Regions from separate parts of the Streptomyces sp. NPDC091289 genome, predicted to be linked through region 3. Evidence: riboswitches for the same ligand, from Rfam matches in the RefSeq annotation. Region 3 holds a riboswitch; each other region holds the start of a gene.
The links. Region 3 has a riboswitch for cobalamin ahead of ACIQPT_RS01180 (CbtB-domain containing protein). Riboswitches for the same ligand answer to the same signal wherever they lie in the genome.
Positions count from the first base shown of each region.

Region 1: it holds a riboswitch for cobalamin, as region 3 does, so the genes downstream of both, ACIQPT_RS12145 (cobalamin biosynthesis protein) here and ACIQPT_RS01180 (CbtB-domain containing protein) in region 3, are expected to answer to the same signal.
Region 2: it holds a riboswitch for cobalamin, as region 3 does, so the genes downstream of both, ACIQPT_RS27190 (ABC transporter substrate-binding protein) here and ACIQPT_RS01180 (CbtB-domain containing protein) in region 3, are expected to answer to the same signal.

Region 1 is NZ_JBIVUT010000008.1:3,405-13,447, forward strand. It holds gene ACIQPT_RS12125 (cobyrinate a,c-diamide synthase) at 1-634, opposite strand, end outside; gene cobO (cob(I)yrinic acid a,c-diamide adenosyltransferase) at 628-1,227, opposite strand; gene ACIQPT_RS12135 (putative cobaltochelatase) at 1,227-3,272, opposite strand; gene ACIQPT_RS12140 (cobyric acid synthase) at 3,269-4,948, opposite strand; gene ACIQPT_RS12145 (cobalamin biosynthesis protein) at 4,945-5,934, opposite strand; cobalamin riboswitch at 6,072-6,206, opposite strand; gene ACIQPT_RS12150 (hypothetical protein) at 6,355-6,585, opposite strand; gene ACIQPT_RS12155 (anion permease) at 6,598-7,863, opposite strand; gene ACIQPT_RS12160 (class II aldolase/adducin family protein) at 8,141-8,800, shown strand; gene ACIQPT_RS12165 (alpha/beta hydrolase family protein) at 8,982-10,043, shown strand, end outside.
Region 2 is NZ_JBIVUT010000021.1:160,031-170,073, forward strand. It holds gene ACIQPT_RS27170 (beta-ketoacyl-[acyl-carrier-protein] synthase family protein) at 1-173, shown strand, start outside; gene ACIQPT_RS27175 (acyl-CoA dehydrogenase) at 247-2,259, shown strand; gene ACIQPT_RS27180 (acyl carrier protein) at 2,374-2,649, shown strand; gene ACIQPT_RS27185 (beta-ketoacyl-[acyl-carrier-protein] synthase family protein) at 2,646-3,869, shown strand; cobalamin riboswitch at 3,974-4,161, shown strand; gene ACIQPT_RS27190 (ABC transporter substrate-binding protein) at 4,223-5,269, shown strand; gene ACIQPT_RS27195 (FecCD family ABC transporter permease) at 5,287-6,330, shown strand; gene ACIQPT_RS27200 (ABC transporter ATP-binding protein) at 6,327-7,121, shown strand; gene ACIQPT_RS27205 (PRC and DUF2382 domain-containing protein) at 7,255-8,310, opposite strand; gene ACIQPT_RS27210 (adenosylcobinamide amidohydrolase) at 8,604-9,281, shown strand; gene ACIQPT_RS27215 (sulfite oxidase) at 9,274-10,043, opposite strand, start outside.
Region 3 is NZ_JBIVUT010000001.1:288,630-298,672, reverse strand. It holds gene ACIQPT_RS01220 (amidohydrolase) at 1-59, shown strand, start outside; gene ACIQPT_RS01215 (hypothetical protein) at 208-426, shown strand; gene ACIQPT_RS01210 (MraY family glycosyltransferase) at 714-1,943, shown strand; gene ACIQPT_RS01205 (glycosyltransferase family 2 protein) at 1,961-2,848, opposite strand; gene ACIQPT_RS01200 (hypothetical protein) at 2,918-5,107, shown strand; gene ACIQPT_RS01195 (metallophosphoesterase family protein) at 5,245-6,225, shown strand; gene ACIQPT_RS01190 (4'-phosphopantetheinyl transferase) at 6,222-6,968, shown strand; gene ACIQPT_RS01185 (histidine phosphatase family protein) at 6,972-7,562, opposite strand; adenosylcobalamin (AdoCbl) riboswitch at 7,689-7,783, shown strand; gene ACIQPT_RS01180 (CbtB-domain containing protein) at 7,829-8,044, shown strand; gene ACIQPT_RS01175 (CbtA family protein) at 8,105-8,860, shown strand; gene ACIQPT_RS01170 (SDR family oxidoreductase) at 9,101-9,853, shown strand; gene ACIQPT_RS01165 (TetR/AcrR family transcriptional regulator) at 9,886-10,043, shown strand, end outside.

The sequences.
Region 1 (10,043 bases), on a different contig from region 3:
CCATGGCCCGTACGGCGTCCACCGCATCGGCCCCCCGCTCGGCCACCGGCACCAACCCCAGGTGGCGCGAGGGCGTGGCGACCTGCGGGGCCCGGCGCAGCACACCGAGCACCGGAAGCCCCGACTCGTCCAACGCGTCCCGCAGCAGCGCCTCGTGCCGGTCGGAGGCCACCTTGTTCAGGATCACCCCGCCGATCCGCACCTCCGGGTCCCAGGAGGCGAACCCGTGCACCAGGGCCGCCACCGACCGGGACTGCGAGGACGCGTCCACCACCAGCACCACGGGAGCCTTGAGCAGCTTGGCCACCTGAGCGGTGGACGCCAGCTCCCCCTGCCCCGAGGCACCGTCGTACAGCCCCATCACGCCCTCGACCACGGCGAGGTCGCACCCCGCCGACCCGTGTGCGAACAGCGGGGCGATGAGGTCCGTCCCGCACATGTACGCGTCGAGATTGCGGCCGGGGCGGCCCGTCGCCAGCGAGTGATAACCCGGATCGATGTAGTCCGGGCCCACCTTGTGCGGCGAGACGGCGAGCCCGCGCGCGGCGAAGGCGGCCATCAGGCCGGTGGCGACGGTGGTCTTGCCGCTGCCGGAGGCCGGAGCGGCGATGACCAGACGGGGCACAGTCACCACTCGATGCCCCTCTGGCCCTTCTGCCCCGCGTCCATCGGGTGCTTGACCTTCGACATGTCGGTCACCAGGTCGGCGGCCTCGATCAGCGCGTCCGGCGCGTTGCGGCCGGTGATCACCACATGCTGGGTGCCGGGCCGGTTCCGCATCACTTCGACGACCTCGTCGGTGTCGATCCAGCCCCAGTGCATCGGGTAGGCGAACTCGTCGAGCACGTACAGCTTGTACGTCTCGGCCGCCAGGTCGCGCTTGACCTGCTCCCAGCCCTCGCGGGCCTTCTCCTCGTTGTCGAGCTGGCCGTCGCGCTGGACCCAGGACCAGCCCTCGCCCATCTTGTGCCAGTCGACGGTGCCGCCCTCGCCGCTCGCGCCCAGCACCTTCAGCGCGTTCTCCTCGCCGACCTTCCACTTCGCCGACTTCACGAACTGGAACACCCCGATCGGCCAGCCCTGGTTCCAGGCCCGCAGCGCGAGCCCGAAGGCGGCGGTCGACTTGCCCTTCCCGATGCCCGTGTGGACGAACAGGAGCGGGCGGTTGCGCCGCTGACGGGTGGTGAGCCCGTCGTCCGGTACCGATGTCGGCTGTCCCTGCGGCATTAAGCGGCCCTCCCGGCTGCGGTGACGTCCTTGACGAGCCCGGCGATCGAGTCGGCCCGCAGCTCGTCGAGCGTGACGGCGGTGCCTCCCAGTTCCCGGGCCAACTCCCCGGCGAGACCGAGGCGTACGTACCCCGACTCGCAGTCCACGACGACCGAGGCCGTCCCCTCGGATCGGTGCAGCCGTGCCGCCCGCCCCGCGAGCGCGACCGGCTCGGGCCCGCCGGTCGCCCGCCCGTCCGTGACGACGACGAGCAGGGGCCGGCGCGAAGGATCGCGCAGCCGCTCGACGCGCAGCACGTCGTGGGCTTTCAGCAGACCGGTCGCGAGAGGCGTTCGGCCCCCGGTGGGCAGCGACTCCAGACGGGAGGCGGCCGCGTCCACGGACGAGGTCGGCGGCAGCGCCACTTCGGCGTCCTTGCCCCGGAAGGTCACCAGGCCGACCTTGTCCCGCCGCTGATAGGCGTCCAGCAGAAGCGACAGCACGGCCCCCTTGACCGCGCTCATCCGCTGCCGGGCCGCCATCGACCCGGAGGCGTCCACGACGAACAGCACGAGGTTGCCCTCACGCCCCTCCCGGGTCGCCTGCCGCAGATCGTCCCGCCGCACCACGAGCCCGCGCCCGGAACGCCCGCGCGCCCGCTGGTGCGGGGCGGCGGCCTGCACGGTCGCGGCCAGGTGCAGCTTGGTCAGCGACCCCTGCGGACGGCGCGCGCCGGTCGTACGCCCATGCTCGGTACGCGCCCGGGAGCGCCGCCCCGCAGCACCCTCGCCGAGCCCCGGCACGCTGAGCATCTTCGTCCGGAACGGCTCGGCGGACGCCACCGGCTGCTGCTCGGCCCCGGTGGACCGCCCGGGTGCGTCGGGGGTGCCCTCGGGGGCCTGCGACGGCGTGTCGTCGCTCTCGCCCTGGGGCGGCGTGCGGTCTCCGTCGGCCTGGGGCGGCACACCCCCGCCACCACCGCCGCCGCCGTCATCGTTCCCGCCCCCATCGGGGTCGGGGTCGTCGTCGTTGTTCTTGTCCTGCCCCTGATCCCCGGCGGCCTCGTCCAGGGTCTGGTCGAGCTTGTCCTCGTCCAGACCGGGCGCGTCGAAGGGATTGCGGCGACGCCGGTGGGGGAGCGCGAGGAGCGCGGCCTGCCGTACGTCGTCGGCGGTGACCTCCTCGCGTCCGGCCCAGGCGGCGAGCGCGGTCGCGGTACGCGCCATCACGATGTCGGCCCGCATCCCGTCGACCTCGAACGCGGCGCAGGTAGCGGCGATCTGGCGCAGCACGGCGTCACCGAGCACGACACGCGGCAGCAGGGCACGCGCGGCGGCGATGCGCTCCCGCAGGGCGCTCTCCTCCTCGGCCCAACGCCCGGCGAACCCCTCGGGGTCGTCGTCGTACGCGAGCCGGCGCCGCACGACCTCCACCCGCTCGTCGGTGTCCCGGGACGCGGCCACCTCGACGGTCAGCCCGAACCGGTCCAGCAACTGCGGCCGCAGCTCGCCCTCTTCCGGGTTCATCGTCCCGACCAGCAGGAACCGCGCCGCATGCCGTACGGAGACGCCCTCGCGCTCGACGTACGAGGCGCCCATGGCCGCCGCGTCCAGCAGCAGGTCCACCAGGTGGTCGTGGAGGAGGTTGACCTCGTCGACGTACAGGATCCCGCGGTGCGCGTCGGCCAGCAGCCCCGGCTCGAACGCCTTCACGCCCTCCGAGAGCGCCCGCTCGATGTCCAGCGCCCCCACGAGCCGGTCCTCGGACGCGCCGACGGGCAGCTCCACGGTCCGCGCGGCCCGCGACACACCGGCCGCCTCCGCGTGCGGCCCATCGGGACACGCCGGATCGGGGGAGCCCGGATCACAGGAGAACCGGCACCCCGGCACGACGGAGACCTCGGGCATGAGGGCGGCCAGCGCGCGGACGGCGGTGGACTTGGCGGTCCCCTTCTCGCCCCGCACGAGCACCCCGCCGACGGCCGGACTGACCGCGTTCAGCAACAGCCCGAGCCGCAGATCGTCCTGCCCGACGATCGCGGTGAAGGGATACGGCGTACTCACAAGGCCTCCTGGTCGACATGCTGTTCAACGTCCTGCCCGAGCCCGGCGGACCCGGCCACATCAGGCCCCTGGCTCTTTGACTCAGCGGACCCGGCAAAATCAAGCCCCTCCGGCGATTGAGGAGCGGGGTCCGGGGCAGCGCCCCGGCTCTCCGGCCCACCCGCACCCAACGGCGGCGCCCCCGGCGGCACAAACGGCAACCCCGCAGGCGCACCCCCCTCGATCAACCGCCACAACGCATCCGTATCCGCATGCTCCTCCACCAGATCCCCCAGCCGATCCAGCTGCTCCTCCCGCAACACCCCGAAACTCGTGTCCGGCGCGGGAACGAACCGCCGCCCCGCGGCCCGGGCCACCTCCACCAGGAACCGCCGCCGGAACGCATCGCTCTCCAGCGACCCGTGCCAGTGCGTCCCCCACACCGCCCCCACCCGGCACCCGTCCAGGAACGGTTCCCCGCCCCGCACATCGGCCACCCCGTGGTGGATCTCGTACCCCTCCACCGGCTCGCCCAGCGCCGAACCGACCGGCCGCGCCAGCGTCTTGGCCCGGTCGAAGCGAATCCGCACCGGCAGCAGCCCCAGCCCGTCGACCAGACCCGCCCGCGACTCCACCTCGTCCTCGATCCGCTCGCCGAGCACCTGGAACCCGCCGCAGATGCCGAGCACCGGCCGGCCCTCCGCCGCCCGCCGTACCAGCGCGTCCGCGAGGCCCCGTTCGCGCAGCCAGGCCAGCGCCTTCACCGTGCCGCGCGTCCCGGGCACGATCACCAGGTCCGCGTCGGCCAGCTCGTCGGCCCGGTCCACGAATCGCACGACGACGCCCGGTTCGGCGGCCAGCGCGTCCACATCCGTGAAGTTGGACATCAACGGCACCGCGCAGACCGCGACCCGCAGCACGTCCTCCCCGTGGGGCGGCGCCACGACCGACTCCCGTACCGCGCCCCGCATCGACACCCGCAGGCCGTCCTCCTCGTCGATGCCGAGCCCGTGGGTGAACGGCAGCACTCCGTACGTCCGCCGCCCGGTCAGCCCGTACAGCATGTCCAGGCCCGGCTCCAGCAGCGAGACGTCGCCCCGGAACTTGTTCACCAGATAGCCCGCGACCAGCGCCTGGTCCTCCGCGCTCAGCAGCGCCGTCGTGCCGAAGAACGAGGCGAAGACCCCGCCCCGGTCGATGTCCCCGACCACCAGCACAGGGAATTTCGCGGCCCGCGCGATCCCCATGTTCACGATGTCGGTGCGCCGCAGGTTGATCTCGGCGGGCGACCCGGCCCCCTCGCAGATCACCGCGTCATAGCTCGCCCGCAGCTGCTCCAGGCAGTCCGTGACCGTCCCGAGCAACGCCTCCTGCCGCCCGCCGTGGTAGCCCCGGGCGCTCATCTCGCCCACCGGCTTGCCCATCAGGACGACCTGGCTGGACCGGTCGCTGCCGGGCTTCAGCAGGACCGGGTTCATCAGGGCCGTCGGCTCCACCCGGGCGGCCTGCGCCTGCATCGCCTGGGCGCGCCCGATCTCCGCGCCCTCCCGGGTCACGAAGGAGTTCAGGGACATGTTCTGCGCCTTGAACGGCGCGACCTTCACGCCCCGGCGCACCAGCCACCGGCAGATGCCCGCCGTGACGACGCTCTTGCCCGCGTCCGATGTGGTTCCCGCGACCAGCAGTCCACCGCTCATGCCCGTCCCCGCTTCTGCCCTGTCTGTCCTGCTGACGACCGTCCCGCGAGCACGTGCCCCGCGACCAGCCGCCCCGCCACGCACACCCCAAGGGCCAGCGTGCTCACCCGGCGCGACAGCCGTACCGCGCGTTCGATGTCCGCGCCCCGCACCTCCCGCCCGGACTCGCCGTTCAGGACCGGCCGGTGTTCGACGCGCCCCGCGTACGCCAGCGTCCCGCCCAGCCGTACGCCGAGCGCCCCCGCGAACGCGGCCTCCACCGGCCCGGCGTTCGGGCTCGGGTGGCGTCCCGCGTCGGCCTTCCAGGCGCGTACGGCGTCCGACGGCCGCCCGCCGCCCGCGACGGCCAGCGCGGCCGTCAGCCGGGCCCCGGGCCACCCCGCGAGGTCGTCCAGGCGGGCCGAGGCCCAGCCGTAACGGCGGTGGCGGGGCGACTTGTGACCGACCATCGCGTCGAGCGTGTTCACGGCCCGGAACCCGACGAGCCCCGGCACCCCGCCGATCGCCCCCCACACGAGCGCGCCGACGACGGCGTCCGAGGTGTTCTCCGCGACCGACTCCACCACGGCGCGGGCGATCTGCGGCCCGTCCAGGGAGTGCGGATCGCGCCCGCACAGATGCGGCAGCCGCTCCCGGGCCACCTCCAGGTCCCCGGCGGCCAGCGCGCCGCCGATGGCACGGGCCTCCCGGCCCAGCGACGTACCCCCGACGACGGACCAGGCGGTGGCGGCGGTCAGCGCGACGGCGAGCGCGGGGCGGTCCCGTACGGCGCGGGCGGCCAGCGCGGCCGCCCCCACGGCGCCGCCGGCGCAGACGAGGGTGTGCAGCGCGCCCCGGCCCCGGTCGTCACGCCACAGCAGGGACTCCACCCGCGCGGCGGCGCGGCCGAAACCGGCGACGGGGTGGCCGCGCCGGGGGTCACCGAGCAGGGCGTCGGCGATCAGCCCGGCCGTGGCGCCGTACGCGAAGACGCGGTCGGCACGCACGGCTCAGGCCGCCGTGGGCAGAGGCGTTCCGGCACGAAGAGGTACGGGACGAGGCACAGGATGCGGCGCACGGCGGCCGGGCATGGCTTATGTCCTCACTCAGGGTCCGCGCCCTGGTTCGACGTGACCGGCGACAAGAGTCTCCTGGCTTCCCGGATCCGCAGTTCCCCCGGCCTTCCAGCCCTCGTTGAGAGGGCCGTGACATCCGGTGTGGGGGAGTGCTCCCCGGTGACAGTGGCGGGACCGCGCCGGATTCTCACCGGCTTCCTCTTCTGTCGCCGTAAATGGCTCCGGCAGTCCACCACGCTGCGAGAACGGCAGTCAACTTGCTGTTGACCTGCGGAGCTCCAGTGTGCGCAGACGCACATCGGGCCGGACACACGAGGTGTGTCCGGCCCGAGGAAGTGCGGTGGAACGGGGTCAGGCGACGATCAGATAGATCCCGTACGAGACCGCCGCCACGCACAGCGCGAAGCAGGCGTACGCGCCGGTGCGCGCCAGCGCGACCGATCCGCCGGCGGCGCTGCTTCCGGCCGTGGCCGACTGCTTGGAGAGGGCGACGATGCCCAGGGTGAAGAGGCCGACCAGCGCGACGGTGACCACAAGGCTGACACCGAAGACGGAGGCGAGAGCTGCCCAGTCGATTTTCATGCGGATCTGTCCTTACACCGTGGCCGGCGGCCGGGCCGGGTCGTCGGGCGCCGTGGCCGGGGCCGGGATGGTGGTCATGAGGTCGGAGGTCGGGCCGCCGACGGGCGGCGGCTGGACCGCGGCGATGGCGGTGGTGACGACGCCCTGGGGCTCGTCGTCGCCGGTGGCCGTGTCGTTGACGTTGGTGTGGTCGACCGGCTGGCGGCGCGAGGCCAGCCAGATCGCGAAGGAGCCGCCGACGAGCAGGATCGCGGTGACGGTGATGCCCCAGGTGCCCTGCTTGGTCAGGAACTCGGCGCCCGCGCCGACCAGACCCGCGGCCGGCAGCGTCAGACCCCAGGCGATGAACATCCGGGTGGCGGTGGACCAGCGGACCACGCCGCCCTTGCGGCCGAGGCCCGCGCCCATCACGGCCCCGGAGCAGGACTGCGTGGTGGAGAGCGAGAAGCCGAGGTGCGAGGAGGCCAGGATGACGGTCGCCGCACTGGTCTGGGCGGCGAAGCCCTGCGGCGGCTTGAGCTCGGTCAGGCCGCTGCCCATGGTGCGGATGATGCGCCAGCCGCCGAGGTAGGTGCCGAGCGCGATGGCCACACCGGCGGAGACGATGACCCACAGCGGCGGGTTGGAGCCGGGGGCGAGGACGCCGCCGGTGACCAGGGCCAGGGTGATGATGCCCATCGTCTTCTGGGCGTCGTTGGTGCCGTGGGCGAGCGAGACGAGACCGGCGGAGGCGATCTGTCCGGCCCGGTAGCCCTTGGCCGTCGACTTCAGCTGGTTCGGGTCGGTGACGTTCCGGTTGATCCGGTACGTCAGCCGCGTGGCCAGCATCGCGGCGAGGCCGGCCACCAGCGGGGCGGCGATCGCCGGGAGCAGCACCTTGGTGACGACGGTGCCGCCGTTGATCGAGGACCAGCCGGCCGACATGACCGCGGCGCCGATCAGACCGCCGAACAGGGCGTGGGAGGAGCTGGAGGGCAGGCCGACCAGCCAGGTCAGGAGATTCCACAGGATGGCGCCGACGAGCGCCGCGAAGATGACCTCGGTTCTGAGGCCGTCCTCGTTGACAATCCCGCCGGAGATCGTCTTGGCGACCTCCACCGACAGGAACGCGCCGATCAGGTTGAGAACGGCGGACATCGCCACCGCTGTCTTGGGCTTCAGGGCGCCGGTCGAGATGGTGGTAGCCATCGCGTTGGCGGTGTCGTGGAAACCGTTCGTGAAATCGAACACGAGAGCTGTCACGACCACAATCGCAAGCAGCAGCGTGATGTGTTCCATTTACCCAGGCAATCGTTCGACGTCAGTGGCTCGTGGACCGTAGGCAACCTGAGTGAACGGAAGATGAACTGGGCAGGGCGCTGTGGTGACCCCAAGCGGAGTGGGTCGCTTCCGCTTGTGTGCGGGAGTGGTTGCGGGATGCCCGTGGGGCGCGGCGTGGACTGCCCTTTGCCGCCCGTTGGCGAACATTTTGAGCGGTCGTTCGGAGCCCGGAAGAGATCCCCGTCACTCCCCATGTGACGTTCCGGTTGCGCGCGTTCGCGCCTACGCTCGCCCCATGAGCGAGCAGCACCCGGAATCTGTCCGAGAGACCTGGCGGAACGTCGTCGCGACGGCCCGCCGCAGCGCGGCGGACGGCCTGGTCGTCGGCACCTCGGGCAATGTGTCGGCCCGCGTCGGCGACCTGGTCCTGGTGACGCCCAGCGGGGTGCCCTACGACCGGCTCGGACCCCAGGACGCGGTCGGCGTCGACCTGGAAGGACGCCAGGTCCTCGGGAACCTCGGGCCGACCAGCGAACTCCCCCTCCACCTGGCGGTCTACCGTGCCACCGACGCCGCCGCCGTGGTCCACACCCACGCCGTGCACGCCACCGCCGTCTCCACCCTCGTCACCGAGGTGCCGCTGGTCCACTACGCGGCCGCCATCCTCGGCGGCCCGGTCCGCACCGCCGCCTACGCCCGCTACGGCACCCCGGAACTGGCCGACGCCATGCTCGGGGCCCTGCGCGACCGCACCGGCTGCCTGCTCGCCAACCACGGCACCGTCACCTACGGCGACACCCTCGACCAGGCCTACGAGCGCACCGCCCAACTGGAGTGGCTGTGCCGCCTCTGGCTCACCGCGAGCTCCGTGCCCGGCCGCACCCCGGCCCTGCTCGACGCGGCCCAGCTGGCCGAGGTGACCGAAGCGCTCAAGGGGTACGGCCAGCCCGGCTGACAGGCGCCCCCGAGCCCCCCCAAGCCCCCCGAGCCCTCCTGAGCTCCCCGAGCCCCCCCCGCGCCTGTGGCCGACGGAGGCCGCGCCCGCCCGGACGGCCCCCGTCCGCCGACAGCCCGGCTCCTGCTCGGACGGCCCCCGTCCGCTGGCAGCCCGCCTCCCGCCCCACGACACTGAAGCGGTGCGCCCGGTAACCGCGACGGCAACGGCCGTCACCACGATCCTCGGCGTCGGTGCGGCAGCGGTCGCGGCCGGCCGGTACGCCAGCGACGTCGCCCTCAAGGCGGCGCCCGGACGTCCCCTCCCCGCCGACCGCCGACTCACCGTGCACGCCGCGGCGTCCGGGCGGGTCACCCTGACCCGCTCCTTCTCGGCGCTCCGGCCCGGCACCTACGGACTGGCCGGACCCGGGGTCCACGCGGTCGTCGGACCCGTCGTCGACGGGGCCTCCCAGGCCGCCGACACCGTCGTCCGGAGGCTGGAGAGCGTCGGCCAGGGCATCCTCGAACCCGGCGCGAAGGTGCGGCTCACCCCCGCGCTGTACGGCGGCGACCCGGGCAGCGACCTCGGCCTGGACCACCAGGAGGTCGAGATCCCCGGCGAGCTGGGAACCCTGCCCGCCTGGTACGTCCCCGGCGCGCGCGACACCTGGGTCATCACCGTGCACGGCCTCGGCACCACCCGGGCCCACCCCATGAACCTGATGGGGTTCCTGCACCGACAGCGCTTCCCCGTGCTCGACCTCGCCCTCCGGGGCGACCCCGGAGCCCCGCGCCCCGCCGACGGCCTCGGCCACTTCGGCGCCTCCGAGTGGCGCGACCTCGACGCCGCCCTCCGCCACGCCCTGCGCCACGGCGCGCGGAACGTGATCCTCCACGGCTGGTCCACCGGCGCCACCGCGGCCCTGTACGCCGCGGTCGAGTCCCCGCTCCGCGACCGCATCAGCGGCCTCGTCCTCGACTCCCCGGTACTGGACTGGCCGGTCACCCTGCGCGCCCTGGCCGCCGCCCGCGGCGTCCCGGCCGCCCTGCTGCCGCTCGCCGTCCGGGCCGCCCAGGGCCGCACCGGGATGAGCACCGCCCCGGTGCTGGAGACCTCCGCACCGGCCTCCCTGCGCACCCCGACCCTGATCCTGCATGGCCCGGACGACACGATCGCCCCCTGGGCGGCCTCCCGTGAGCTCGCCGCCCGCCGCGCGGATCTGGTCAGCCTCCACGCCGTACCGCAGGCTCCGCATGCGTCG
Region 2 (10,043 bases), on a different contig from region 3:
TGACGCTGGAACGTTCCGCCATTCCGCCGATCGCCAACCTGGACGCGCTCCCCGACGCCTTCCCGCTCGACTGCGTGACGAAGGAACCCCGGCACCAGCGCGTCGGGACGGCGCTGAGCCACTCCTTCGGCTTCGGCGGCCACAACGTCGCCCTCGCCTTCCAACGCGCCTGAAAAGCGGGGCATTTCGGGACGGCGAGGGGTGTCCTCGCCGTTCCTTGATCGTTACTGTGTTGTGACCGTAACCATGAATGACGCGGCTCCGCCGTCCACGAACGACTTGCTCACCACGGTGCTCTTCGGGCCGAACTTCCGCCAGGAACACGGATTCTGGCGACGACTGCTCACAACAGAACCGTTTCGCCGCCCCGGCGGCGGCACACCCGACGAACGGCTCGCCCTCTCCTACCACCGGCTGCGCATCCTCAACAACGCGCTCGACAGCGGCGCGAGACTGGCCGCCGACCCCCGGGCGCTGGCCGCCCTGCACGAGTGGCTCGGCCCCGTCGACCCGGCGCTGACCACCGTGGCGGGCATCCACTACAACCTCTTCCTCGGCAGCCTCCTCGACCACGACGCGGACACGCTGCGCGACTTGTCGGACTTCCTCGCCCTGCGGCGCGTGGGCACCTTCCTCTGTACGGAGGTGGCGCACGGCAACGACGCGGCGGCCGTCGAGACGACCGCGACGTACGACCGCGAACGCGACGGCTTCGTTCTGCACACCCCGCACGCCGGGGCGCAGAAGTTCATGCCCAACACCAGCCCCGCCGGAGGCCCCAAGTCCGGTGTGGTGGCGGCCCGGCTCCTCGCCGACGGCGCCGACCACGGCGTGTTCCTCTTCCTCGCCCCGCTCACCGACGCCCACCGCTCCCTGCCCGGCGTACGGGTGCGGCGGCTGCCCGCCCGGATGGGTTCCCCGGTCGACCACTGCCTGACCTCCTTCGACCGCTGCTTCGTCCCGCGCGACGCGCTGCTCGCCGGACAACAGGGACGGATCGGCGACGACGGCCGTTTCCGCAGTGAAATCCCCAACCGCAGACGGCGGTTCCTCACCTCCATCGGCCGGGTCACCCCCGGCAAGCTCTCCATGAGCGCCTGCGCGGTCGGCTCCGCCCGGGTCACCCTGGCCATCGCCGTCCGCTACGCCGGTCACCGGATGATCTCCGGATCGCGCGCCGCCCAACGGGTCCCGGTGTACGCGCACCGCACCCACCACGGGCCGCTCGCGGGGGCGATGGCCACCGTCTACGCGATGAGCCTGCTGCACCGCAGGGCCCTGGACCGCTGGGAGTCGGCCCCGGAGGCCGACCGGGAGGAGGCGGAGCGCCTGGTGGCCGTCGCCAAGGGGTGGATCACCTGGCAGGCGCGCGGCGTCATCGTCGAGTGCCGCGAACGGTGCGGCGCCCAGGGGCTCCTGGAGAACAACGGCATGACCGAGCTGTTCACCGGCATCGAGGGCGCGATCACCGCCGAGGGCGACAACCTCGCCGTGCACGCCAAGGCCGCCGCCGAGATGCTGTTCAGCGCCACCGTCCGGGAAGCGGCCGAGGACGACGGCCCCGGCGAGCTGGACGACCCCGCCTTCCTCGGCCGGCTGTTCGCGGCCGTGGAGGACCTCTGGTTCGCCCGCGCCCGCGAGCGGATGAGCGCCGCCCCGCCCGGCGACCCGCTCGGCCGCTGGAACGCCGCCTCCTCGGCCGCGCTGCGCGGCGTCGAGGCGTACGCCTACCGGCAGGCCGACGAGGCGTACGCCGAGGCCGGTGCCTCCCTCCCCGAGGGCGAGGCCCGTGCCCGGCTCACCGAGCTGCGCAGGCTCTTCGCGCTCCGGTGGATCGCCCGCAACAGCGGCGACCTGCTCGCCTCCGGACGGCTGACCGCCGATCAGGTCACCTTTCTGCCCGAGGCGGTGGAGGAGGCGGTCGCCGTCGTGGCCGCCCACACCCCCGCCCTGGTCGGGTCCTTCGCGCTCCCCGAGCGCCTGATGTCGGACTGGCCGATCGCCGGACCCGGTTACGCGGAGGTCTACGACGACCCCGAGGGGCCCTGGCACCGGGGCCGCAGGGCGGGAATCCGGGGCCGCGCGGCGGAGTTCCGGCAGCCCGTCTGCGGCAGCAGGAGGCGTCCGCTGCGCGAGAAGGTGGCCGCGCTCGGCACCCGCGGGGTCCTGCTGGCGTACTGGGGAACCACCTCGATCCTCTCCCGATGGTTCGAGAAGCCGCAGGTGAGCGCAGACGAATCGGTTCGCCCCAGGGCGTAACCGGAAGATCGTCATCCAGTTACTTCGGGCGGTGGGTTGCTGCGTTCACCTACCCGCCGTCGGGAAAACCCGAGCCGGCCACCTGCCGGTGAAACGCCGATGAGAGGAATCGCCATGAAGACCATCCACCCCAAGATCACCGAGGTGCTGACCGGAACGTTCAAGGTGCCCGCCGCCGAGATCCTGCCGGAGTCCACGATGGACAGCCTGGAGATGGACTCCCTCGCGGTCGCCGAGTTCGCCGTCATCATCAAGGAGACCCTGGGCGTCGACGCCGACTCGGAGAAGCTGTACAAGGACGCCACGCTGGCCGACATCTCCGCGTACATCGACGCGGCCGTCGGCAGCGCGGCGGCCGAGGCCACGGTGCCGGTGAGCAACACCCGATGAAGCGACCCGCCATCGCCGTCACCGGCCTGGGGATGATCACCCCGGTCGGCCACACCACCGACACCACCTGGGACGGAGTCCGCGCCGGGGAGTCGCCCGCCCGCACCGTCCCCGAACTGCGGGGCTGCGCCGTCGACTTCGCCTGCACGGTCGCCGGCATCGACCTCGACGACGCCGTCGGCGGCCGGACCGCGTTCCGGATGGGCCGGTACGTCAAGTTCGCCGTCCTGGCAGCCCGGGAGGCGGTCGCCGACGCCGGGCTCGACCCCGCGCACTGGGACAGCCCCCGGGTCGCCGTCGTGGTCGGCACCAGCAGCGGAGGATCCGCCGGACTCACCGAACAGGCCGTCGCCCTGGAGCGGCGCGGCCCCGAGGCCACCTCGCCCTCGGGCATCCTGCTGACCATCCCGAACATGCCCGCGGCCGAGATCGCCATCCGGATGAAGGCCACCGGACCCAGCCTCGCCCCGTGCACGGCCTGTTCGTCCGGGGTGACCGCGCTGTCGGTGGCCCGGGACATGCTGACGCTGGGCCACTGCGACATCGCCATCGCCGGGGCCACCGAGTCGATCGTGTTCCCGGTCGCCATGACCGGCTTCGCCCGCTCCGGCGCGGCAGCGCTGCGGGACGGCGACCCCGCCCGCCTCTGCCGGCCCTTCGCCGCCGACCGGGCCGGGATCGTCATGGGCGAGGGCGCGGCCATCATGGTCCTGGAGCGGGCCGAGGACGCCCGTGCCCGAGGAGCCTCGCCCCGGGCGCTGATCGCGGGCACCGGCGCCACCACCGACGCCCACCACCCCACCAGCCCCCACCCCTCCGGGGACATCGCACGGGCGGCCGTCGACGGCGCGCTGCGCGACGCGGGCTGGCACGCCGAGGACGTCGACCACGTCAACGCGCACGGGACGTCGACCCCCCTCAACGACGCCACCGAGGCAGCCCTCATCGCCCGGGCCTACCCGCACCGGCCGCCCGTCACCGCCCCCAAGGGCGTACTGGGCCACTGCATGGGGGCGGCCGGCGCCATCGAGGCGGGCCTGACGATCCTCACGCTCCAGCACGGGCTGGTCCCGCCGATCGCGAACCTGGACGCCCCCGAGCCCGGGTTCGACATCGACTGCGTCACCAAGGTCCCGCGCGAGGTGCCCGTACGGCGGGCCGTCAGCCACTCCTTCGGCTTCGGCGGCCACAACGCGGTGATCGCCCTCCAGGCTCCGTAGCCCGGGCGGAATCCGCCGGGCCGGTGCGGCCGGGACGATCCCGCGCCGCACCGGCCCCGCGCACAGTGACCCGCCGCACCGCGTCTGATCTGCGGGAAGGCGCGTGATAGCTTGCCGGGGCCAGTCGAACCCCAGCGACGGGGTCAGGGAATCCGGTGCGAATCCGGAACTGACGCGCAGCGGTGAGGGGGACGGGCGGGGCCACGGCCACTGGAGCACCCAGGTGCTCCGGGAAGGCGTCCCGCCCGGACGAACCCGAGTCCGAAGACCTGCTGGCATCCGCGCCCCGAACCGGGGCACGGGAACCGTACGACGGGCTCCGCGGCTGGGCCCAGAGACAACAGAGGTCCTTCGTGCTGTCCACGGCCACCCCCGCCCCGATACGTACCGCCGCCCTGCTCGCGGCGGGACTCCTCCTGCTGACCGCCTGCGGCGGCGACGGGAGCACCACGGCCGCCGAGGGCGGCAAGGCCGACGGGTTTCCGCTCACCCTCGAGAACTGCGGACGCACCGTCACGGTGAAGACCCCGCCCCAGCGGGCCGTCTCCGTCGACCAGGGCTCGACCGAGATCCTCCTCTCGCTCGGCCTCGCCGACCGGCTCGCGGGCACCGCCACCTGGAGCGACCCGGTGATGAAGGGCCTGGAGAAGGCCAACAAGGGCGTGGAGCGCATATCGGAGAACCGGCCCTCCTCGGAGAAGGTCCTCGACAAGGAGCCCGACTTCGTCTCCGCCTCCTTCGCCTCCACCCTCGCCAAGGGCGGCGTCGCCCCCCGCGAACAGTTCGAGAAGCTCGGCGTCCCCACGTACATCTCGCCCGCCGACTGCACCGGCAAGGACAACAGCGGCGGCGGCGACGGAGCCCGTACCGCGCCCCTCACGATGGACAGCGTCTACACCGAAGTCCGTGAGCTCTCCCAGGTGTTCGGCGTCCCCGAGCGCGGTGAGAAGCTGGTGAAGAAGCTCCGGGCACGGGTGGACAGGGCCACCGACGGCATCGACGCCTCGGACGCCTCCCTCCTCTACTGGTTCTCCGACTCCAAGGCCCCCTACCTCGCGGGCTGCTGCGGTGCCCCCGGCGTCATCACCAAGGAACTCGGCGCGAAGAACGTCTTCGACGACACCCACGACGAATGGCCCCAGATCAGCTGGGAGACCGTCGCCGACCGCAACCCCGACGTCCTGGTCATCGGCGACCTGAGCCGCACCATGCAGAGCGCCGAGAGCGCCGAGAAGAAGATCGAGTTCCTGGAGTCCAACCCGGTCACCAAGACCATGGACGCGGTCAGGAACCGCCGCTACGTGCTGCTCAGCGGCCAGGCCATGAACCCCACCATCCGGACCGTCGAGGGCCTGGAGCGCGTCGCGGCCGGACTGCGCGACTTCGGGCTCGCGGGGTGAGCGGAGGGAACCCGACGGTGCAGCGGTCCGCCGGTGAACGGCGGGTCGGCGGGCCGGTCCAGGCACTGCTCTGGGCCGGCGGCGTCCTGCTCCTGCTGCTCTCCGTCGCGGTCGCCGTGACCATCGGGCCCGCCCGGATCTCCGTGCCCGACGTCTGGTCCGCCGTCGCCGCGCACCTCGGGTTCGGCGCCAGTGACCTCAGCCCGATCCGCGACGGCATCATCTGGAACCTCCGCATGCCCCGCACCCTTCTCGCCGCCGTGTGCGGCGCGGGGCTCGCGGTGTGCGGCACGGTGATGCAGTCCCTGCTGCGCAACCCGCTCGCCGACCCCTTCGTCCTCGGCGTCTCCTCCGGAGCCTCGACCGGGGCGGTCGTGGTGGTCGTCCTCGGGGTCGGCGGGGGAGCGGTGTCGCTGTCGGCCGGGGCGTTCGTCGGGGCGCTGTGCTCGTTCGCCCTGGTGCTGCTGCTCAGCCACACCCTCGGCGGCTCCACCGACCGGGTCGTCCTCTCCGGCGTCGCCGCGATGCAGCTCTTCTCCGCCCTGACCTCCTTCGTCGTGATGACCTCCGCCGACGCCGAGCAGACCCGCGGGGTGCTGTTCTGGCTCCTCGGCTCGCTCAGCGGCGTCGGCTGGACCGAGGTCGCCCTCTGCTCCGCCGTCCTCGCCGGCTGCCTGGTGGTCTGCCTGGCCCACGCCCGTACGCTCGACGCCTTCGCCTTCGGGCAGGACGCCGCCGCCGCGCTCGGCGTGAACGTCGCCCGCACCCGGATCGTGCTGCTCTGCACCACCGCCCTGCTGACCGCAGCCCTGGTCAGCGCGGCCGGGGCGATCGGCTTCGTCGGCCTGGTCCTGCCGCACGCGGCCCGCGCCCTCACCGGCTCCGGACACCGCCGGCTCCTCCCGGTCACCGCGCTCGCCGGGGCGATCTTCCTGGTCTGGGTCGACACCCTCGCCCGGACCGCCCTCGACCCGCAGGAGGTGCCGGTCGGCGTCGTCACCGCGCTGATCGGCGTCCCCGCCTTCGTCCTCGTCCTGTACCGCACCCGGAGCACGTCATGACGCGCCACACCGTGAACGGTTCCGAGGGGCTGCGCGCCGACCGCGTCGGCCGGGAGGCGGGCGGGCGGCTCATCCTCGACGGTGTGGCCATCGCCCCGCCGCCCGGCTCCACCGTCGGACTCCTCGGCCCCAACGGCTCCGGCAAGTCCACCCTGCTGCGGATCCTCGCGGGCCTCCTCGCCCCGGACACCGGCGTCGTCACCCTGGACGGAGACCCCCTCGCCGGTCTCGGCCGCCGTACCGTCGCCCGCCGCATCGCCGTCGTCGACCAGCACGCGGTTACCCAGGTCGACCTCAGCGTCCTGGACGTCGTACGCCTCGGCCGCATCCCGCACCGGCGCGCCTGGTCCGCCCCGGACCGCACCGACGAGGACGCCGTCACCGAGGCGCTGCGGCGCACCGGGCTCACGGACCGCGCCGGGCAGTCCTGGCACACCCTGTCCGGCGGCGAACGCCAACGCGTCCAGATCGCCCGGGCCCTGGCCCAGCGGCCCCGCGAACTCCTCCTGGACGAACCGACGAACCACCTCGACATCCAGCACCAGCTGGACCTGCTCGCCCTGGTCGCCGAACTCCCCGTCACCAGCGTCGTCGCGCTGCACGACCTCAACCTCGCCGCGATGTTCTGCGACCGGATCACCGTGATGAAGGCCGGCCGGGTCGTCGCCGGAGGCACCCCGGCCGAGGTCATCACCGCGGACCTCATCGAGGACGTCTACGGGGTCCGGGCGGTCGTCACCCCGGACGGTCCCGACGGACGCCCCTCGGTACGGTTCCTGCCGCGCCGCTGAGCGCGCCCCCCCTCGGCACGCAGCTGAGAGGGGGCGAACCGCGCCGGACAGTCCGCCGGGCGGACTCCGTGTGCGAGCCCGCCCGGCGGCCGAGGACGTGGGAGCGGCCTGTCGGCCACCTGCGAGGTTCAGGTCAGCGGCGTCGCCCCTGGCCGAACTCGCCACCGGCGTCCTTGCCGGTGCCCATGTCCTTGCCGTCCGCGTAGTCGATCTTCTCCTTGCGGACCTCGGCGGAGACTTCCTTCTGCTCGGTGACCCGGTTGGTCTCCAGCCGGACCCGCTCCACCGGCACGGCCTCCTTGCGTACGGTGGCGCGCTCCGCGTGCAGCGTGACCTCGACGTCCTGCTCGCCGAAGTCCGTCGTCCCGGTGGTCTTCTCACCGGGCTGGAGCGGTTCGCGGACCACCCGTACCTCTTCGTGGGACACGGGCACGGTCCGGGTGACCTCCTCGGTCACCACGTACTTGTGCAGCCGCGCCGTGCCGCTCTCGTACTCCTCCTTGCCGACGTGCAGCTGCTCCTCGGAGCGGATCATCTCCTCCTTGCCGCTCATGTCGGCCGCCCGGGACGTGCCCGCTCCGGCGCCCGCCAGCGGGCGTGCCGTGGTGGAGGCGTCCGTGTCGCGGTGCCTGCCCGTACCGCTGCCTGCTCCTGCCATGCCCGCAGCTCCTGTCGTTCCCGCGCCGGCCATCCCGGCGCTCGTCCCGGCCGTGGTCGCCTTCCCGGTCGCCTTGGCCCCGGGGGCCGTTCCGGTCCCACCGGCCGCGCCCGCGGCGCCCGCGGCACCGGCCGCGCCCATCGCCCCGGTCCCGGCGGTGGTCGGCGCGTCCATGCCGGCCGACCGGTTGTCACCGAGGTTGCCGGACTTCTTGGTCAGGCCGTAGTGCCGGTACAGCTCCTCCTCCTCGGCCACGGAGAGGTGCGCGTCCGCGTCCACCCGGGGGGCGTCCTTGACGCTGTCCTTCGGATGGGCGACGTGCAGGTCGGAGCCCACTCGACGGGCTCCGGCGAGCGGGACGAAGCTCTCCTTCATGCCGAACAGGCCGGTCTTGACCGTGACCCAGTCGGGCTTGCCGGTGTCGTCGTCGACGTACACCCGGCCCACACTGCCGACCTTCTCGCCGTCGTTGTCGTACACGGTCAGACCGTCGAGTTCTCCGGAATCCGTGAAACCGTCAGCGGCTCCCATAACCGATTCCTCCTCTCGGGCACGCCCTGTGGTTGGCTCCACCGGAGGTGGCGCGTCCGGATTCCATCGCGCCTCACCCCCATGGCCGCTGCAACCGCCCGCCCGCCCCGATCGCGGCCCCCGGGGGCCCGGTGCGGGGCCCCGGCCCCGTGCGGCGGTGCCGGGCCGTCCTGGCAGGCGTTAGGCCAATCGGGTGAGGGTGCGGCTCCCGCGCCGGGCCCGCATATGATCGGCGGACCGTGGCGGCCGCACGACGGACCACCGCCGATCCGCCGAGCCACCAGGGGTGCGCCATCTCTTCCGTACGCCTCCGGCTGCCCGCGCAACGCGGCGAACTGCGCGACCGGCACGAGGACGGGCACCACCTCCACCACCTCGTCTGGCGGCTGGGGCCCGGCGTCCGGGTCTGCAGCAGCGCCGTTCTCGGCGGCGGCATCGGCCCCCGGGCCTGGATCCTCAACGCCCAGGTCCCCGGTGGTTACCCGCGCCTCGACCCGGACCGCCACCTCGCCGAGATCGCCGTCGCGGAGGGGCTCACCGGCCCGGGCGCCGGGCTGCTGACCGCGGCCGACGTCGCCGCGTACACGACCGGCCACGACGGCGGTGTCACGGCGACCGTCACGGCGGGCCTCGGGGTACGGGGCTGGGCGGCGGCCCCCGAGGACGCCGAGGCGTCCCCGTTCCGGCCGGGCACGGTCAACATCGTCGTCACGCTGCCCGTGGCGCTCTCCGACGCCGCCCTCGTCAACGCCGTCGCCACCGCCACCGAGGCCAAGGTCCAGGCCCTCCTGGACGCCGGCCTCGACTGCTCGGGCACCCCCACGGACGCCGTGTGCGTCGCCGCCCCCGAACCGGGGCCCGACGGCGGCGAACCCTTCGCCGGACCCCGCTCCCCCTGGGGCGCGCGGATCGCCCGCGCCGTCCACACCGCCGTACTGGCCGGGGCCCGCCCGGCACGGGACCTCAGCTGACCGTCACCGGATGCCGCACCACCGCGTCGAACAGATAGCCCTGGGTGTTGTGCGCCGTCGCCTTCGGCTGCCTGCGCCCCGACCGGTCCGTGGCCCGCGCCAGCAGCTCCGTCGCGCCCTTCCGTGCCGGCACCCAGTCCGCCGACCAGCGCACCCAGCTCCCGGCCCGTGGCGCGTCGTGCAGCCGGGCCGCCCGCCAGTGCCGACCGCCGTCGGTGCTGACCTCCACGGCCCGCACGGGCGCCCCGCCCGACCAGGAACGCCCGGTCAGCAGCGCGCGCCGATGCGAGCGGAACGAGGCTCCCGGCGCCAGCTCGAAGGCGCTCTTCAGCGTCTGCCGGGTCAGCGGCGCGCTCCCCTCGGGCGGATGTCCGGGACCGAACAGCCGGTAGAGGCCCGTGTTCCACGGGGTGAGCAGCGGCTCGGCGCTCACCTCGATGTCGCCGACCCACTTGATGTTGGCGATGCCCACCCACGACGGCACGATCAGCCGGACCGGGTAGCCGTGGTCGGGCGGCAGCGGCCCGCCGTTCATCCCGTACGCGAGCAGCACGTCGTCCAGCGCCTTCGCCACCGGCAGCGGCCGGCGCACCCGCCCCAGCTCGACCCCGTCGGTGACGACCTCGTCGTCCAGGCCGCGCGGCAGGACGTCCACCGCGTGCCGCCCGATCCCCGCCCGGCGCAACACGTCCGACAGCCGCACCCCGTGCCAGCGCGCCGTCCCGATCGCCCCGAGCGTCCACGCGGTGCCGCTGACCTCCT
Region 3 (10,043 bases):
GGGACATCGAGGTTGTCAGCACCATCGTGGACGGCAGGGACGCCCGCGCCGCGGGGTGACGCTACGCTCGACGCCATGCGCGCGCAGAGGGAAAGCAACGGTTCGAGCACCGAGTGGGTGACCGTCGTGTCGTACGAGAACCTGCCGGGCTGCCCGCGACCCCCGGCAGCCCTCCGCGCTTGACTGCGTGACCGTGGGATCGACTGGATGCCCTTCGCCGGGGAGCTGATCCACGTCGATCTCGCCTGCGGCATCGACGCGGACGGGCGTCGGCGCGGCTGGTACGCCGTGCGGGTCGACGCCGGTGCGCTGCGTGCGCTGGGCCTGCACCCCGATCAGCCCACCGCCGTGATCGCCGGTCCCCCTCCGCCCCGCTGGTGGCACGCGGCGGCCGAGCGCAACGCCGACCGGTATGTCGCGGGCTGACGGCCCGTCCGCGCGCACCGGCGGTCAACTCTGCCCGAACCAAGACGTTTTGAGCGATGTGGACCGGTCGGCGTGGGGACTCCCGAGGCCGGGCGGCAGAACAATACGCCACCCTTTTCGTGTTATTTAGGGTGAATGGGGACATCGGCCCGTAGGTTGGGGAGAAACGCCACCCGGGTGGCGTCCTGTGTCCCCCGACCCACAACCGGCCGGGACCGGGCTGCCGCCGTTCCACCGGCCGCCCGGCGTCCAGTGCCGAGGGTCATGAACGAGGAAAGGCAGGGCAGGTGAACGTGCTGGGGATCATCGCCTCCGGTGTGGCCGCGCTGTTCATCACGGTCGCACTCGCCAAGGGCGCCCGCCGCGCGGCGTTCCGCCCCCACGTCCCGGACGAACCGGCCGGGCGTGCGCCACGGGCCAGAGCGCTGCGCAGGACCGGCGGTCCGGCAGCCGTGCTCGGCGTCGGCGCGGCGGTCGGCGGGGCCCTGTGGCTCGGCGCGGCGGACGACTCGGCGGGCTCCGTCGCGGGGCTGCTCGCCGGGGCCGGGACCGTGGCCGCTCTCGGCCTCGTCCACGACCTGAAGCCCCTGTGGGGAGCCCTCCGCCTCGTCGTGCAGACGGCCGCCGCGGTCCTCGTCGTCAGCCTCGCCGGACTGTCACCCGCGGCGGGCGTCCTGGCCGTGCTCTGGATCGTCCTCGTCACCAACGCGTTCGCCCTGCTCGACCACGCCGACGGCCTGTTGACCGCCGTCGGCGTGGTCACCGCCGCCGGGCTGCTCGCCTGCGCCGCCGTCGGCGGCAGCCCCGCCCTCGCCCTGCTTCCGGCCGCCCTGGCGGCGGGTCTCGCCGGCTTCCTGCTCCACAACTGGCACCCCGCCCGCCTTCGGCTCGGCGCGTCCGGTGCGCAGTTCACCGGATTCGCGCTGGCCGCCTCCGGCGCGCTGATCCAGGCGGCCGCTCCGTCGGGCCGCGCCGCGTGGGCCGCGCTGCCGGCCCTGGCGACGGTGGCCCTCGCCGACACCGCCCTGGTCCTGATCTCCCGCCGCCGCGCCGCGCGTTCCCTGCTCCGCGACACGGACGACCACATCGCGCACCGCCTGCGCCGGGTCCGCGTCACCGTGCCGGGCACGGCGGTCCTCCTGGCCCTCTGGGCGGGCGTGCCCGTGGCGACCGGGACGCTGGTGTACGCGGAGCTGCTGCACCCCGCGCTCCTCCTCCTGCCGCTGGCCGGGACGGCGGCCGCCGTGTTCGCCCTGCTGAGGATCCCGGCGTACGCACCGCCCCGCACAGCCCCTCCCCGTACCTCCACCCGGCGTACGACGGAGCACGCCACCGGCGCCGCGATCCCCTCGGCCGCATCCGCACCGGGCGCCGCACCCACGCCCGGCAAGGCATCCCCCGGATCCGGCAAGGCCGCCGGCACCGCCAGGACCGCCGCGGGGCGTCCCACCGTGCCGCCCCCGCCCACCGGACGCCCCGCGGCCGAAGCCGCCGCGGTCGCCGCCGAGCGAAGCTGACGCCGCCCGGCCCGTGCTCACCCCCGCAGCCGGCCGAGGGTGGCGCGGGCCGCGGTGCGCGCGTACGGGGCGACCATCAGATACGGCGCCCACGGCCAGGTGTGCCGCAGGCAGTACAGCCACCACTGGCGGGGCGGCAGCTCCCGCCCGGAGGTCACCCGGCGCAGCGCCTCCCGGACGCCGATCCCCGGCTCCCGGGAGGCGGGCGCGACCGGTCCGCCCACGCACTCGCCGGCGTGCCCCGGGGCGACGAACGCGCTCACACCGGCCCGCCGCGCGCGACAGCCGTGGTCGTAGTCGCCCATCCGGTGCCGGAAGACCTTGTCGGGGTCCCCGACGAGGTCGTACACGGCACGGGACACCAGGACCACCCGCCCGTCGTACGTGTCGCAGGGCTCGGGCCGGTGCTCGCCGGGCTCGACGAGCGCCAGGGACCTGCCCCGCCGGCCGGAGTACACCGTGTCCCCGTACGCGTTCCGCACCGCGCCGACGACGACCGCGTCGGACCCGGCCGCGTCCGCCGTGCGCAACAGCGCCACCACGGCGTCCGGGAAGAGTTCGACCCCGTCATCGAGCCACAGCTGATGCGTCCACGGATGGCTCGGTCCGCCCGGTGTCACCCCGAGCGCGCCGCCGCCCCCGCCGCCGCTGCGGCTGTTGCGGCTCGCGATGCGCAGCGCCTGGTTGCGGGGGACGTCCGCGCCCACCGACATCACCTCCACCGCCGGATGCCGCAGCCGGACCGCCTCCGGCGTACCGTCGGTGCTGCCGGTGTCCACGAGATGCACGCCCAGCGTCGTCCCGGCGGGGAGCCCGCGCTGCTCCTCCAGGGCGCGCAGCGCGGACAGCGTCCGCGCGCGGCGGTCGTGACTCGTCATCAGCACGGCCAGGTGGACGGAGTGCACAGCGGGCTCCTCAGCTCCTGAATCTCATCATTCATGCATAAAAGCTGATATTCCGCATAGGCTGGGCGGGTGAGTGCCGAACCGACCACGAACCCGCTCCGGCCCCGCCGTCTCGTGCCGGTGCTCGCCTTCGTGCTGGCCGTCCTGTGCGTGAGCACGGTCGCCCTGACCGCGACCGTCCGGTCCACGGTCGCCTCACCCGGCTTCTACCAGGCGGTGCTGGACGAGGAGTCGGCCTACGACCGCCTCTACAGCGAGGTGCTCGTCGACCCGGAGATCTCGCCCGTCACCCGCGACCTGCTCGCGCGCCTGCCCGTGCCCGAGGCGCTGGTGACGTCGAACATCAAGGTCGTGCTGCCGCCCGCCACGGTCCGGGCCCTGACCGACCAGCAGATCGAGGCGGTGACCGGCTATCTGCGCGGCGACCGCGACGAGCTCCGGCTGACCGTCGACCTGGCCCCGGTGCTGGAGAACCTCGCCGACCTCGCACAGGTCTACTTCGGTGACCTCGTGGCCAACGTCCAGGGCGGCGACCGGCCCGACTTCGAACGGTTCACCGCCGACCTCGCCACCGCGCTCGACGCCCTGAAGGAGGGCCGGGCCCCCGAGCTGCCCGCGCTGCCGCTCACCGAGGACCAGGCGGACCGCGCCGCCGACGCCCTCCTCACGGCCGTACCGGACCGGGAACGGGCGGCGCTGCGCCCCGAGATCGAGGTGGCCCTGGGGGAGGGGGACGTGTCGACCGCGCTGGCGGCCACCGCGGCCGCTGCGCTCTCCGACGGCTCACGGAGCGCGGTGGCCGGCCTCCGTACCACCCTCCAGGACGGTACGTGGGATCTGACCGACACCCTGACCGCCGCCGGGAACGACCTCACCGCCCTGGAAGAGGCCCGCGACTACGTCCGGCTGCTGACCCTGCTCCAGGTCCTCGCCGTCACCCTGGCCCTGGCCGCTCTCGTGACGCTCTGGTTCACCGGCCCCGCCGCCCCGGCCCGCCGGCTGATGCGGCTGGGGCAGGCACTGGCCTGCGCGGGAGTGCTGACCGCCGCCGCCGTGCTCCTGGCCCGGCTGATCACCGGGGGACGTCTGCTCGCCATCCCGTCCTCCTGGGCCCCGAGCGTCACCGCGCTCGTCGACGACCTCCAGCGCAACGCCGTGGACCAGGCGGTGGCCACCGGGCTGAGCGCCGCCCTCACGGCTCTCCTCGGCGGCGTACTCCTCACGGGCGTCGGCTGGGCGCTGCTGGTGCGCCCGGGCCGGATGCCGACCCCGACCCCGACGGCGGTACGGACGACGGCGGCGGGCGTGGCCTGCGCCGCACTGGCCGGCGTCCTGCTCGTGCCGCCCGTGTTCGGCCCGTCCGCACCCCGCCAGTGCCTGGGCAGCAGCCGCCTGTGCGAACTGCGCTACGACGAAGCCGCCTACCTCACCTCGCACAACGCCATGTCCACCACCGCCGACCGGTTCATCGGCCCCCTCCAGGACCCCGACATCACCACCCAGCTCAACACGGGCGTCCGGGCCCTCCAGCTCGACACGTACCGCTGGGAAAGTCCGCAGGACATCGCCGAGCGCCTCGACTCCCCCGAGTTCACCCCCGAGCAGCGCCGCCTGATCTCCGGCGCCATCGACAAGGTCAACCCGCCGCGCGAGGGCCTGTGGCTCTGCCACGGAGTCTGCCGCGCCGGGGCCATCGAACTGGTCCCGGCCCTGGAGGACATCGGCGACTGGCTGCGCGCCCACCCCACCGAGATCGTCACGCTCATCGTCCAGGACGACATCAGCCCCGAGGACACCGAGGAGGCGTTCCGCGCCGCCGGCCTGGACGACCTCCTGCACACCCCCTCGGCGGACCCGGACGCCCCGTGGCCCACCCTGGAGGAGATGATCGACAGCGGCCGACGGCTCGTGGTGTTCGCCGAGAAGGCCGACGGCCCCGCGCCCTGGTACCGCAACTTCTACCGGTACGGGATGGAGACCCCGTTCGCCTTCCGGAGCCCCTCCGAGATGACCTGCGGGCCGCACCGGGGCGGCACCGGGAAGCGGCTCTTCCTCCTCAACCACTTCATCACGAACGCGGGCGGCAGCCGCCTGGACGCCGGCCGCGTCAACGCCCGCGACTGGGTCCTGGAGAGGACCCGGGCCTGCGAGGCGGAGCGCGGCAGCCCGGTCACCTTCATCGCCGTCGACTACACGACGGTCGGCGACGCGCTCGGCGCGGTCAACGAACTCAACTCCCGCCGGGCGGACGCCCGCTGATGGCAGGTACCGGCCGACGTGCCCACCGTCCGAAACCCCTGAGGAACCGCGAGCCGAGCGTGAGAGGCTACGTTCCCAGCGGCTCCCACCGTGCGGACGGAGCCGGACCACTGCCGACAGATCGGGAATCAGCGCCCATGACCCCTCCGAGCGACCCCGCACCGCACGGTGCTCCCGCCGCCGTTCCCGCCCCCGGCGACGGGCACCGACAGCAGGGCGCGGGCCGTCTGCTGGCCGTGAGCGACCTGCACGCGGCGGTGACCGACAACCGGCCCCTCGTGGAGTCCCTGCACCCGGCGTCCGACGCGGACTGGCTGATCGTCGCGGGCGACGTGGCGGAGCAGCCCGAGGACATCCGGTGGGCGCTCGCACTGCTCGCGGAACGCTTCGCCCACGTGATCTGGACCCCCGGCAACCACGAGCTGTGGACCGTGAACAAGGACCCGGTCCAACTGCGGGGCCAGGCCCGCTACGACCACCTCGTCGCGCTGTGCCGGGACCTCGGGGTGACGACTCCGGAAGACCCCTTCCCGCTCTGGCCGGGCCCGGACGGCCCGGTGGCCATCGCGCCGCTCTTCCTCCTGTACGACTACACCTTCCGCGCCCCGGGAACGCACACGAAGGAGGAGTCGCTCGCCGTCGCGCACGAGTCCGGCATCGTCTGCAACGACGAATACCTCCTCCACCCGGACCCCTATCCCACCCGGGACGACTGGTGCCGCGCCCGGGTCGCCACCACCGAACGCCGGCTCGCGGAGCACGACCCCGGGATACCCCTCGTCCTCGCCGGGCACTGGCCGCTCGTCCGGGAGCCCACGTCGGTGATGTGGTACCCGGAGTTCGCCCAGTGGTGCGGCACCGAACTGACCGCCGACTGGCACCGCCGCTTCAACGTCACCGCCGTCGTCTACGGACACCTCCACATTCCCCGTACGACCTGGTACGACGGGGTGCGCTTCGAGGAGGTCTCCATCGGCTACCCCAGGGAGTGGCGGGAGCGGGGACACCCGCGCGGACTGCTGCGGCAGATCCTCCCGTACGAGGGCGAACCCGCCCCACCGGCCCGGACCGGCGCCGAACCGACCGCACAGCGGCGTACCCCCGGAGGCACCTCGTGATCGAGCGGCTGCTGCCCGCCGACGTGTCCTGCGCGGACACCCGCGCGGAGACCGTCCCGGACGGAAACCTCTTCCCGGAGGAGGAGGCGCTGGTCGCCAAGAGCGTGGCCAAACGCAGGAACGACTTCGCGACGGCCCGCGCCTGCGCCCGGCGCGCCATGGCCGGACTCGGCCTGCCGCCGGTGCCCGTGCTCCACGGCCACCGGGGAAGACCGCTGTGGCCCGAGGGAATCGTCGGCAGCCTGACCCACTGCGCCGGGTACCGGGCGGCGGCGCTGGCCCGTGCCAAGGAGGTGCTGTCACTGGGCATCGACGCGGAACCTCACGCCCCGCTCCCCACCGGCGTAAGGGAGTTGGTGACGCTGCCCGCCGAACGCGAGCGGATCGGTCCGCCCGCGCCGGAGGGCTCGGACGACATCCACTGGGACCGGGTGCTGTTCAGCGCCAAGGAGAGCGTCTTCAAGGCCTGGTATCCGGTCACCGGCCTCGAACTCGACTTCGCCGAGGCCGACCTGACGTTCCATCGGATCGACGGTCAGGACAGCCGGGACGGCAGTAGTCTTCCGGGCGGCGGTGACGGTCCTCGGGGCGGTGCCGCCGCCGACGGTGCCTTCGCCGCACGTCTGCTGCTCACCGACCCGGCGCTGCCGACGACGCTGCACGGGCTGTGGCGGATCGAGGACGGCATCGTCGCCACGGCCGTGCTGATCCGGCCCGACTGGCGGGACAGCGAGGTGCCGTGACGTTCAGTCGGCCGGGGGAGCGGTCAGGGGGCGGCCCAGTCCCACGTTCCACCGGCCCGACCGCCCGCTGAGTTCGGTCAGCGTCAGCGGGGCGACGTCCAGCCGCCAGAACGCCTCCGGCGGCAGCCGCAGACCATGGACGACCGCCGCCCGGACGACGGCGGCCTCGGCCACCGCCAGGAAACCGGTGCCGGGTGCGTCCGGTCCACCGAGGGAGTCCAGCCACCGGCCGACCCTCCCGACCAGGTCGCACAGCGACTCGCCGCCGTGCGGAGCCGCCGAGGGGTCGCCGAGCCAGGCGGCCACCCGCTCGGGCTCGGCGGCCGCCACCTCGTCGAGGCGGCGGCCGGCCCAGCGCGCCAGGTCCCAGCCGGCCGGGGCCGGTTCGGCCCGGGCCGTCAGACCGAGCGCTTCGGTGGTCTCACGGCACCGCTCGGACGGGCCGCTCAGCACGAGCCCGGCCGCCGGCACCGCGCCGGCCGCTGCCCGCGCACGCTCCCGGCCGGACCGGTCCAGGGGGGCGTCGCCGTCGAAGCGGGCCTCCCGGAGCGCCGCGTTCATCGCCGGTGAGATCAACATCACCCGTACTGTCATGTCCCTGCCCTCACTCCTTCACCATGGGCCCCAAAGGCCTGCCGTCCCAAGGGATCCGTGCTCGGCGGCCCCGCAGATTGGACCATGGCGGCACCTGCGTACAGGCGGTATGGTCACGTCGACCATGACGAGGGTGTGACGGAAGTCCGGTGAGAATCCGGCACGGTCGCGCCACTGTGAACCCGCATCCGTGCGGGGAAGTCAGACCCGGCACCTTCGTCCGAGGCACCACGACAGGGACGCGTGTTCCCACAGGAGGTACTGCGATGGCACAGTCCGCCGTTCCCGCAACCGGGACATCCGCGATCGCTCCGATCTCGGCGAAGGCCATTGCCCCGTGGGCGGTCTTCTTCGGCATTCTCATGCTCGTCCTGCTCTACTTCGTCGGCGCCGAACAGGGCGCCACCGCGCTCATCTCGGGCGAAGGCGTCCACGAGTGGGTTCACGACGGCCGTCACCTGCTCGGCTTCCCCTGCCACTGAGGCACCTGAGGAACCAGGGAATCAGCGGACACGGGAAGCAAGAGAAAACAGGAAACCATCGTGAACTCCATATCTGTCAGAGCTCTGCTCGTGCGCGGCATGCTCGCGGGCCTGATCGCGGGTGCGCTCGCGCTCGCCGTCGCCTACTTCCTCGGTGAGTCCCAGGTGGACGCGGCCATCGCCCTCGAAGAGGCCCACAGCCATGACCACGGAGGCGGCGAGGAACTGGTCAGCCGCACCATGCAGGCGACCGGCGGACTCGCCACCGGCGTCCTGGTCTTCGGCGTCGCCGTGGGCGGAATCGCCGCCCTCGTGTTCTGCTACGCGCTGGGCCGCATCGGGAACTTCGGCCCCCGGGCCACGGCGGCGCTGATCGCGGGTGCCGCCCTGCTCACGGTCTACGTCGTGCCGTTCCTGAAGTACCCGGCGAACCCGCCTGCCGTCGGCAACCCCGACACCATCGGCAAGCGCACCGCCCTGTTCTTCCTGATGGTCGCCCTCAGCGTGCTGCTGGCCGTCGCCGCCGTCATCATCGGCAGGCGGCTCGCTCCTCGCCTGGGCAACTGGAACGCGACCATCGCGGCCGTCGCCGGCTTCGTTCTGCTGATCGGTCTCGCCTACGCCTTCCTGCCCTCCTTCGACGAGGTGGGCAAGGACTTCCCGGCCGGCCTGCTGTGGGAGTTCCGGCTCTCGACGCTCGCGGTCCAGGCGACGTTGTGGAGCGTCTTCGGCATCGTCTTCGGCTACCTCACCGAACGGCTCCTGACGCCCGCCGTCCCTGCGGCGACGCCCCGCACCGCGAGTGCGGTGAACTGAACGGGCCGTGCGTACGGACGCGCGTGCGTGAGGCACACGACAGAACCCGCCGGACACGCCCCGGCGGGTTCTGTCGTGTGCGGGCAGGGCGAAGGAGGGGTAGGGGTAGCAATGTTCATTAGCAGCGTTACGCCTTCGGGGTAGCGCTGCTAACGTCATGGTGTTAGCGTTGATCCCATCGGGTTTCACGGGACCGCCGCGACCCCAGTCGCCAGGAGCACTGCCATGACCGAACGGACCATGACCGAACAGTTCGCATCCGACGCCCCGCGCCGGGTGGCCGTGGTCACCGGGGGATCCCGGGGCATCGGCCGCGAGAGCGCCGAGCGGCTCGCCGCCGACGGGTTCGCGGTCGTCGTGAACTACGCGGGCAACCGGACCGAGGCGGAGGCCGCCGTCGCCGCCATCACCGCCGCGGGCGGTGAGGCCCTCGCCCATCAGGCGGACGTGGCCGACGAGGTCGCCGTCGCGGCGCTCTTCGACGCCGCAGAGGCGGCGTTCGGAGGCGTCGACGTGGTGGTGCACGCGGCGGGCGTCATGGCGCTCGCGCCGCTGGCCGAGCTCGAACTCGACACGCTCGACCGGATGCACCGCACCAACATCCGGGGCACGTTCGTCGTCGACCAGCAGGCCGCCCGGCGGCTGCGCGCGGGCGGGGCCATCATCAACTTCTCCAGTTCGGTGCTGTCGCTGTCCCTGCCCGGCTACACCGCGTACGCCGCGACCAAGGGCGCCGTCGAGGCGATGACCCTGATCCTCGCCCGCGAGCTGCACGGCCGGGACATCACCGTCAACGCCGTGGCGCCCGGGCCGACCGCCACCGCACTGTTCCTGGACGGCAAGGACGAGGAGACCATCGCGCGGATGGCCGCCCAGCCGCCGCTGGGGCGGCTGGGGACCCCGCAGGACATAGCCGAGGTGGTCTCCTTCCTCGCCGGCCCGGCCCGCTGGGTCAACGGCCAGGTGCTGCGGGCCAACGGCGGCATCGTCTGAGCGCCGCCGTGCCGCTTGATAGCGTCCGTCCGGTGAGTACGAGTACCCGGACACGCATCCTGGAAGTGGCCGCCGCCCTGGTCAGGGAATCGCCCGACGGCGACATCTCCACGCGCGCCGTGTGCGACGCGGCGAAGGTCGGCGCGCCGGCCCTCTACCGCCACTTCGGCGACAAGGAAGGCCTGCTGTC